Acidisarcina polymorpha: one gene and its partner. Each later gene encodes a partner of the first gene's protein in a complex. Links are inferred from orthologs where the notes say so. Each region holds a gene or a part of one and is shown in the gene's direction. Other genes may lie near its edges.

Region 1 (5,301 bases):
AGCCATGAGAAAGGCAACGAGGGTCACCCAGTTTTGCGGGTCGGCAATGGTCAGAGTACCGATAGGCGGCAGGAAGAAAAAGTTGTAGAGCACCGTGCAGAGCGCCGAGAGGTAGACCGAGTAAGCGAGACGCCAGCGTGTCGCCACCAACATAATCAAGACCAAGAAGGTGAGGGCGACAGTTGTCTGGTTCACGTGGAGAACGCGGCGATACACGGCCACCAGCAGCAGGGCGACCAAGGTGATCAGGGTATAACGGGCCGCCGTCAGCCGCCAGGAGGGCGATTCAGATGTCATCGAAAGAAGTCACCGCAACAGGAAATCAGCGCAACAGGCCGATGATACAGGCTCCAGGAGTTTCGGCCGGCAGAAGGCAGACCGCGCCGCCACCGCTGCATTTACCATCAAAGCAGGCAAACATGGATTTTCAGCTAGTCAGCGACTACAAACCTAGAGGCGACCAACCCCGCGCCATCGACGAACTTATCTCCGGCATTGCGGCGGGCGAGCAGCATCAGACGCTGCTTGGCGTGACCGGTTCGGGCAAGACTTTCACCATGGCCAAGATCATTGAGGCGCTGAACCGGCCAGCGCTGATCCTTGCTCACAACAAGACGCTCGCCGCCCAGCTCTTTCACGAGTTCAAGCAGTTTTTCCCCTCCAATGCGGTCGAGTACTTTGTCTCCTACTACGATTATTACCAGCCGGAGGCCTACATTCCGGCTGGCGACCTGTATATCGAGAAGGAAGCGACCATCAATGAAGAGCTCGACAAGCTGCGGCTCTCAGCGACGCGCTCGCTCTTCGAACGACGCGACGCCATCATTGTTTCGTCGGTTTCGTGCATCTACGGCCTCGGTTCGCCGGAAGCCTACTACGGCATGTTGATGTTGCTTGAAAAAGGCCAGAAGATCCGCCGCGAAGACATTACCCGGCGGCTGGTCGAGATCCTTTACGAACGCAATGACTCCGATTTTCGCCGTGGCACTTTTCGGGTACGCGGCGATGTCATCGAGGTCTTTCCGACTTACGACGAAAATGCCTTTCGCATCGAGCTTTTTGGCGACGAAATCGATTCGCTCGCGCAGATCGATCCGCTCTTTGGCACCGTCCGGCAGAAGTATGCACGGCTGCCGATTTATCCCAAGTCCCACTATGTCGTTCAGCCAGAGCGCAAGTCGACCGCGATCGGCACCATTCTCGAAGAGCTGGAATGGTGGGAGAAGGACCTCGAGAACCAGGGTCGTCTGGTGGAGTCGCAGCGGATTCATCAGCGGACGCGGTTCGACCTCGAAATGATCAAGTCGATGGGCTACTGCCACGGCATTGAGAATTACTCCCGCCACTTCTCGGGACGGCTGCCGGGCGAGCCTCCCCCGACGCTGCTCGATTATTTTCCTCGTGACTTTCTACTCTTCATCGATGAGTCGCATGTGACGGTTCCGCAGCTGCATGGAATGTGGCATGGGGACCGCTCGCGCAAACAGAACCTGGTCGATTACGGCTTCCGCCTGCCCTCGGCGATGGACAACCGTCCGTTGAAATTTGAGGAGTTTGAAAGCCGCACCGGTCAGATTATTTATGTCTCGGCGACGCCGAGCGCTTATGAGCTGACGAAGTCTTCAGGGGTGGTCGTCGAGCAGATCATTCGGCCGACGGGGCTGGTCGATCCGGAGATCGAGATTCGCCCGATCCGCGGCCAGATTGACGATTTGCTGGCCGAGATCCGCATTCGTGCGAAGAAAAATGAGCGCGTGCTGGTGACGACGCTCACCAAGCGGATGGCGGAAGACCTGGCTGGCTACTATACCGAGGTCGGGGTCCGCTGCCGCTACATGCACTCGGAGATTGAGACGCTCGAGCGCATTCGCATTCTGCGCGACCTGCGGAAGGGTGAGTACGACGTGCTCATCGGCATCAATCTGTTACGCGAAGGGCTTGACTTGCCGGAGGTCTCGCTGGTCGCGATTCTCGATGCGGATAAAGAGGGCTTTCTGCGCAGTTCAGGTTCGCTGATCCAGACCATCGGCCGCGCGGCCCGCAATGTGCATGGCCGGGCAATTCTCTATGCGGACAAGATGACCGATTCGATGAAGCAAGCGATCGATGAAACCAACCGTCGCCGCGAAGTACAGGTGGAATATAACGAAGAGCACGGGATCACGCCAACCTCGATCATTCGCGCCGTGGATATGTCGCTCGCCCAGATCCTCAAAGCCGAATACGCCGATTTGACCGACCAGGAAGCGACGATGCCTGAGTTCAAGAACCAGCTTGAGCTCGACGCCTATATTGCCAATCTCGAATCGGATATGCGCGAGGCGGCGAAGAAGTTCGAGTTTGAGAAGGCCGCGAAGCTGCGCGATCTGGTGAAGGATTTGCGGACGAAGGAGTTCTTGTTCGGCTAAGCTACTTAAGCTTTGTCAGGCCGGCGGGAGCGCAGCGAAGTGGAGGGACCTCGGTCTTCATACGAGAAACTATGGCAAAAGTATTGGTAGCAACCGGCTCAGGAATCCGAAGTTTCGCCCGCGATGGCGAGGCCGATGCCGAGCTCGTCGGGCATCCCATCTCGGCTATTTCTCAGGAGTTCGGGAGTCTAGGTCTCGCGGTCGTCGATCATCAGCACATTTGGCAGAGGAACTATGCCGGAGAATGGTCGATTGTAGCTGACGCCGGTATTCCATTGCAGTCGATCGTGGGTGCAGGGGCCACCATATTCGCGGGCGCCATGAACGAAGCGGCCGTCCTTCGGGTCTCTCCATCCGGTGAAGTGGAGCGACTAGCAAGCTTTGATCATGTCCCCGGACGCGAGCAATGGCTTGCAATAGGTCTGCCGTTGGGTGTTCGTGGCTTGACGGTGACTGCCGATGGCAGAGTCATCTTCGCAGCGGTGCACGTCGGTGGCATTCCGTTCTCTATCGACCGAGGCGATAGCTGGTTGCCCACAATTCCTGTAATGTTCGATGTGCACGAGGTGCGTGCACACCCATCGAGACCACACCTGGTGGCCGCCGCCTGCGCGGTTGGATTGTGCGTCAGCCAGGATCATGGGCAAACCTGGCGGACCTTCTCTGATGGTTTAGAAATCACGAACTCCCTTGCCGTGGGTGTGCTCGAAGACGAGGTATTGTTCAGCATCCAGGATGGTCCTTTTGCGAAACGCTCGCAGATATGGCGCTGGAAGTTGGGAAGCGATCATCTGGAGCAAGTTCGTGACGGACTGCCGGAATGGCTGGATGGCAAAGTCGATTCAAATTGGATTACCACCGGCAAAGACCAAGCTGCAATCCTCGATGGAGGGGGCAATCTGTGGCTCTCGCAGTCAGGATCGCGTGGCTGGGAATGCATCGCGAAAGGCCTTCCCTACTCTAGTGGATTATTGCTTCTCTGAACGAGAACGCTAGTGGCACCTTCTCAATGAAAGTCGTGGGACTGAACTTCCATATTTACCGCCTCTAACTGCAACACCCGGTCCGCGCGCACATGCACGACCGTATCTTGATTTTGTAACTTACCCTCCACTAACAGGAACTTTCCCCGCGTGATTAGCACACGCTCTTTCTCATAAAGCTCTGGGCCGATAATGACGTTCATAATTCCAGTTTCGTCTTCCATCGATAAGAAGATGAATCCTTTCGCCGTTCCTGGGCGTTGTCTTGCGATTACGCAGCCTGCTGCGCGCACATACGTGCCGTCACGATGAACCTGTAACTCCTGGGCGGAAAGAATTCGGCGGTGCCGTAGTTCGTCGCGGCGGTAAGCCATCGGATGGCGGCCGACGGTCACGCCGGTGCCGGAGTAGTCAGCGACTAACCGTTCCTCGGTTGTCATCTGGCGCAGCGGCGATTCATCTTCACTAACGGGAGCTACATCTTGCCGCCGCAATAAAGGGCCGACGGGTCGTCCCGCTTGCTCTACCTGCCAGAGCGCATCACGGCGATGTTCGACTCCGCCAAGGCTGTTCAGTGCGCCGACGCGCGCCAGTTGTTTCAGCTCGCGCGGATTGAGAAGAGGCACCCGCAAGGCCAGATCGTCAGCGGAGTGGAACGGACCATCCCGCTCACGCGCCTCGACAATTGCCATTGCGGCTTGCTGCCTCAATCCCTTGACATACAGCAGGCCCATGCGCAGAGAGAGGCTATCGTCCAGCCCCCGCTCGATAGTGCACTGCCAGTCGGAATGCAGGATGTCAATTACGCGGACCCGCAATCCATGCCGCTGCGCGTCTTTCACCAAAACCGCGGGCATGTAAAAACCCATAGGCTGATTGTTGAGCATGGCGCAGGTAAATGCCGCCAGGTAATGCACCTTGAAATAAGCCGAAGCATAGGCGATGAGCGCGAAGCTGGCGGCGTGCGATTCGGGAAATCCATAGAGCGCGAAAGAGGATATTCCCTGGACGATACGGTCTTGAGTTGCGGCGTCAAGATTTCGCTCGGTCATGCCTTTGCGGAGTTTCACTTCCAGCTCTTTCATGCGGGCCATGGAGCGTTTCATGCCGACGGCGCGGCGCAGCTCCTCTGCCTCTGCTCCGGTAAAGCCGGCCACGGTCATCGCAATTCGTAACAGTTGCTCCTGGAAGAGCGGTACTCCGAGGGTGCGCTCCAATACCGGTTTCAAGGAATCATGAAGGTAGGTGACTTCCTCCTTGCCTTGCCGGCGGCGCATGTAGGGATTCATATTGCCGCCCACAATAGGGCCGGGGCGAATGATCGCCACCTGAACGACGATGTCATAAAATTTGGTCGGCCGATTGCGGGGCAGGGAGGCCATCTGTGCGCGGCTCTCTACCTGAAACATGCCCACGGTATCTGCGCGTTGAAGGGTCTCGTACACCTTCGGATCGTTCTCGGGCAACTGCGCCAGATCTTCAGTCTTTCCGTAGTGACGAGGGATCAGATCGAGGCAATCATTCATCACCGCCATCATGCCCAGCCCCAGCAGGTCGACCTTGATCAACCCCATGTCGGAGCAGTCTTCTTTGTCCCATTGCACAACGGTCCGGCCTGGCATTGAGGCACGTTCGATAGGAACAACACGGTTTAATTGACCTTGACAGATGACCATGCCGCCCGAGTGCTGGCCTAAGTGTCGAGGAAGGTCTTGCAAGCGCAGAGACAGCTCCAAATATTTTGCGATGCGAGGATGCTGGAGGTCGAAACCGGCATGATGAAAGCTGTGGGCCATGGTGTCGTTCGGACCGCGCCACTCCCAATGCCCGACCAGGCTGGATAGCCGGCCGAGCGCTTCTTCATCGAAGCCAAGCGCCTTGCCTACTTCGCGCGCCGCGGACTTGCCACG
Region 2 (4,483 bases), 3.7 Mb from region 1 along the record:
ACCCTCACGTAGGAATGATCGCTGCAATTGCCCGCAGCCATCTTTCGCTGCCATCATTCGCAGCCATCATTCTATGATTAGGCCGAAACCGCCTCGGCAAGGCTCATTCCTATTTGCCTTCAGTCCCGATAAAGGGCGATCCGCCGGGAATCCCGGACGCGGAGACCCCAAATGGCAGGGCTTTGCTGCTCGATTGCATATGTTGGCCAGCCTGGTGCGTCCAAAGAACACCAACCCGACACTCAGGGAATTGGTGCCCTCCCTCCTGCGATTACACTAGAGAGAGCGTCCTTCGTTCCAGGCGTAACCCTCACGAGAAGCCAGGTAGTAGTCCTTGCAGCATCTGCTCAGCAAATTGAACCCGCAGCAGCGGGAGGCGGTCGAGGCCGTCGATGGTCCGGTGCTCATTCTCGCCGGCGCGGGGTCGGGCAAGACCCGCGTCATCACGCACCGCATCGCCTACCTTATCGAGGAACGCAATGTCGCGCCGGATTCCATTCTGGCCGTGACCTTTACCAACAAGGCCGCCGCCGAAATGGCCGAGCGGGTCGACAAACTGCTCGCCCACGGATCGCTCGCCAAGCCCCAGCTCTCGACCTTTCACTCGTTCTGCGTCCGGCTGTTGCGGCGGGACATCGAGTCGCTCCGCATCGGCGGCGAGGGCCTCACCCGCACCTTCGCCATCTATGACGAATCCGATCAGCAGTCGCTGGTCAAGCAGGTCATGCGCCGCATGGGCCTGGATGACAAACAGCTCACCCCGCGGGTCGTGCTATCTCGCATCTCCTGGGCCAAGAACCACATGCTCGATCCGCAGGAGTACTACCTCGGCTCGGCCGACCCGACCAGTGAGAAAGTAGCGCACGTCTTCGAGGCCTACCGCAAGGAATTGCGCAAAGCCAACGCGCTCGATTTCGACGATCTACTGCTTGAAGCAGTGCGCGTCTTGAAGTCCTCTGCCGAGGTCTGCGAACGCTACAACCGCCGCTATCGCTATCTCCTCATCGACGAATATCAAGACACCAACCGCCCCCAATATGAGTTGATGAAGCTGCTCGCCGGCACGGGACAGAACGTCTGCGTCGTCGGCGACGAAGACCAGAGCATTTACTCCTGGCGCGGCGCCGACATCAAAAATATTCTTGAATTCGAAAAGGATTTCCCGAACGTCAAGACGGTTCGGCTGGAGCAGAACTACCGCTCTACTCAGATGATTCTCGAAGCCGCTGGCGCCGTCGTCTCGCGCAATGCCCAGCGCAAAGGCAAGCATCTCTGGACCGCCCGCCAGGGCGGTTCGCTCATCGGCTACTATGAAGCTCCAGATGGAGAAAACGAGGCCCTCTTCATCGCCGACCAGGTCAACAAATACCTACGTAAGGCCGGGCAGGAGAGCGACGGCTCGGGCGAACCACCCCGCGCCGCCGTTCTTTATCGCACCAATTCCCAGTCCCGCCTGGTCGAAGAAGCGCTGCGCCGCTACGGTATCAGCTACACCATGGTCGGCGGCTTCTCCTTTTACGATCGCTCCGAAATCAAGGACCTGCTCAGCTACCTCAAACTGGTCCAGAATACCGACGACTCGATCGCCCTGCAGCGAGTCATCAATACGCCCCCCCGCGGCATCGGCAAAACCACAATGGAGACGATCGAGCGGCTGGCGCTTGAGACCGGCACTAGTCTCTGGACAGCCACTGGTCAAGCCGTCAAAGGACGGTTGCTGCCGCAGCGGGCCCTGCTTGCGCTTGAGAACTTCCGCCGCCTGATTCAAGATGCGCGCGCCATGCTCGCTCCCGGATTCGACGAAAAGCTCGCCGCCGATCTGGCAAATCAGCCCGATCAGGAACTTTCAGAAGCAGCCGGCTCCGGCATGGAAGGAGAGCCGGCAAGCAGCCTGGAACAGGATCCGGCAGACGTCGATACCAGCTTTGATTTCGCCGACTTCGATGACGACGGCCAGGGACTGCTCGGCCTCGAGTCGTTCGGCGACGAGCTGAAAGTCGATGCCACCGAGTTCAATCCTTTTCTTGAAGTCGTCGATGAATCCGGATTTCAGGCGGCAAAAGGACCCACTCCGCTCGAACAAGCCTCGCTTGCCAGAGTTTCGGCCCAGAAGCTGGCCGCTCTCGCTACCTCGGACGATCGGCCAGCCTTTCGCAAGCCCGGCGACGCAGCGACCCTCCCCGAGATCATTCGTTTCCTGATCGATCGAACGGGATATATCCGTGCCTTGGAAGAAGAAGGAACACCCGAGTCGCTCTCCCGGATCGAAAACCTGAAGGAACTTGCCAATGCCGCTCAAGATGCCCAGGCGCGCGGCGAGACCCTGCATGAGTTCCTCGATCACGCCGCTTTGGTGAGCGACGTCGACAAATATGATCCAAGTTCACGAGTGACGCTGATGACCCTTCACGCAGCCAAAGGCCTCGAGTTTCCGCTGGTGCTGCTCGCCGGTATGGAGGAGGGATTGTTCCCGCATTCGCGCACACTCAATGCCCCCAACGAACTTGAAGAGGAGCGGCGGCTCTGCTACGTCGGAATGACCAGGGCGATGGACACTCTTCTCGTCACCCGCGCTCGCTATCGCCGGCGCTATGGCAACGATATGCCGGAGGCCAGCCTGCCTTCTCGCTTCCTCGAGGAAATTCCCGCCGAATTGATGGAAGACCTGAGCCCCGTCCGGGCACGCACCCAAAGTTGGAGTGGCGGACGAAGCGCCGACTGGAATAGCCGCGGCCGTTCGCCTTACGGCGATGACGATATGGAATCGGGCCGGCACTACAGCTACGAGGACGAAGACCAGAGCGCTCGAGCGTCCTCTTCAGCGGCTGCCGGGTCGCGCTACGGCGGCGGTTTCCCGGCCAAGCCAACAGGGAAGTCAGGCGCGCCCGCAGGATCGCTCGACAATATCGCCCAGTTCTTCTCGGCGAAGGGCAAATCAGGATACGCCCCGCGGCCCAAGCTCGAAGTACCTCCAGCCGAAGGCGCAACTGGATTCAAGAGCGGCGAACGCGTCCGCCACCCGAAATACGGCGATGGCGTCGTGTTCCGGACCGAGGGTGACGGGGATTTGACAAAGGTCACGGTGCAGTTCGCCAAGTTCGGCGTCAAAAAACTAGTGGAGAAGTTTGCCAACCTTGAAAAGGTCTAGAGAGGGTAGGATCGGATTTGCCCGTATGTGCGCAAATTTCTGCCAAACGTTTTATTAAAAAGAGTGTAGATGGGCAACAGCATACCTGGCTAAGCTTAATTTCTGCATGCTGGCATAGCGTATGATCAACGCTCCGGTGTACATGGGTCCGGCGATTCGACTCTGACAACCCCCCTCCAGACCCACTCGGTATCGCCGATAAGTCTAGGAGGATCCAAGCCCCATCTAGTGGCCCTGGAACTAAATACCCCAAGGAGGCATCCTAAGGGTATAATCCGAGCGGAAGGAGACCAACATGAGAATGCGAGATGGTGTCGTTAACATCGGCCGGGATGGTGTCGTAAACTAGAAATGGCAGGAGCCGCCTCCGGTTGGCTACAGCATCTCATTGTTTACCTCCACTCCAGCGCCTTCAACGAAGTCTGGTTCCAGAACCTCGTCCTTGCCGTTACAGCAGCCATCGCAATTTTTACTCTTCGCTCTTCTTCCCGCCACGAAAGACGCAGAGCGACAGTCGACGTTGTCTTAGACCAACTAAAAGACGACTCACTGGTAAAAGCCCGCCTGCTAGTTCGAAATCTCAAAAACTCACCCGGTGGCATCGACAGTCAAGCTATTTTGGTTCCCCCCGATTCCCCTCAGCAACAAGCGTTCTTCACTGTGCTGAACTCTTACGAATTCATAGCTACAGGGTTGAAGACTGGCGCATTCGACAAGAAGACCTACAAACGGATATACTACAACAACGTTCTCGACAACTGGGTCATTCTCGAGGATTTCGTGCTGCGCTATCGGGAGAAATACAGGAAAGAGCACGGTCCAGCGCTCGGTCATAAAGCAGACACTCTATTTCAAGACTTTGAGCATTTGGCCGAAAAGCGGCGGAAGCACCCCCTCAAGTCATTAAAATAGCGTTTGATCCAACGCATCTGCCGATATGGGACCAGCTCGGTCCGGGGTAAGCAGCAGCCAACTCCGCGTCTACCGCGCGAGTACGCCGCGCAATCGCTCCCACCACGCTGGTTCGCGAAGACCCTCGAGCATCCACAGGTGATAGCGGCTCTGCTCTGCGCTATATGCCAGGCTCTTCCCGTCCGGGGAGAGACTTAGGTGGAGACCCGGGCGCATGCTGGTGGCAGGTCTGGTGTCCTTGCCGAGTCGTTTGATCGTCGTTGTCTTTCCCGAAGTCGGATCCACGGAGAAGAAGTCGGCTTCGTCGTCGTCCGTGATGCCGTAGAGCACCTTGCTGTCCTTCGAAAAGACCAGCGACTGCGTCCGGAAGTTGCCCAGGAACTTGTCCGCCTTTCCCGTCGGACTCACCAGCTGCCAACCATC

Evidence for each region.
Region 2: the proteins of uvrB (region 1) and ACPOL_RS11065 are in contact, whole or in part, in a crystal structure (PDB 7EGT), measured with the Thermus thermophilus proteins. The link is inferred for Acidisarcina polymorpha from one-to-one orthologs. Residues at the interface, in WP_096411307.1 of Thermus thermophilus: Glu23, Leu25, Arg26, Asp27, Gly28, Glu29, Arg30, Phe31, Arg55, Glu326, Asp327, Phe328, Glu379, Ser382, Gln383, His398, Gly400, Arg401; in WP_096412145.1 of Thermus thermophilus: His654, Arg656, Phe657, Gln666, Asp668, Glu669, Lys680, Arg681, Leu682, Ser683, Lys685, Tyr686, Ala687.

Annotation. Positions count from the first base shown.
Region 1 is NZ_CP030840.1:6,318,936-6,324,236, reverse strand. The notes cover bases 1-2,913. They hold uvrB (excinuclease ABC subunit UvrB), read left to right. Parts: upstream 1-419; coding sequence 420-2,408; downstream 2,409-2,913. Other genes in these bases: ACPOL_RS26905 (beta propeller repeat protein), read left to right, coding at 2,480-2,913; ACPOL_RS26915 (ATP-binding protein), read right to left, coding at 1-297. Also shown: more of ACPOL_RS26905, read left to right, coding at 2,914-3,391; ACPOL_RS26900 (DNA polymerase III subunit alpha), read right to left, coding at 3,415-5,301. UniProt on the Escherichia coli protein: The UvrABC repair system catalyzes the recognition and processing of DNA lesions. A damage recognition complex composed of 2 UvrA and 2 UvrB subunits scans DNA for abnormalities.
Region 2 is NZ_CP030840.1:2,571,353-2,575,835, reverse strand. The notes cover bases 1-3,348. They hold ACPOL_RS11065 (ATP-dependent helicase), read left to right. Parts: upstream 1-334; coding sequence 335-3,148; downstream 3,149-3,348. Outside these bases: ACPOL_RS11060 (DUF4760 domain-containing protein), read left to right, coding at 3,500-4,060; ACPOL_RS11055 (protein kinase domain-containing protein), read right to left, coding at 4,130-4,483. UniProt on the Escherichia coli protein: A helicase with DNA-dependent ATPase activity. Unwinds DNA duplexes with 3'-5' polarity. Translocates on single-stranded DNA with 3'-5' polarity. Initiates unwinding more efficiently from a nicked substrate than double-stranded DNA.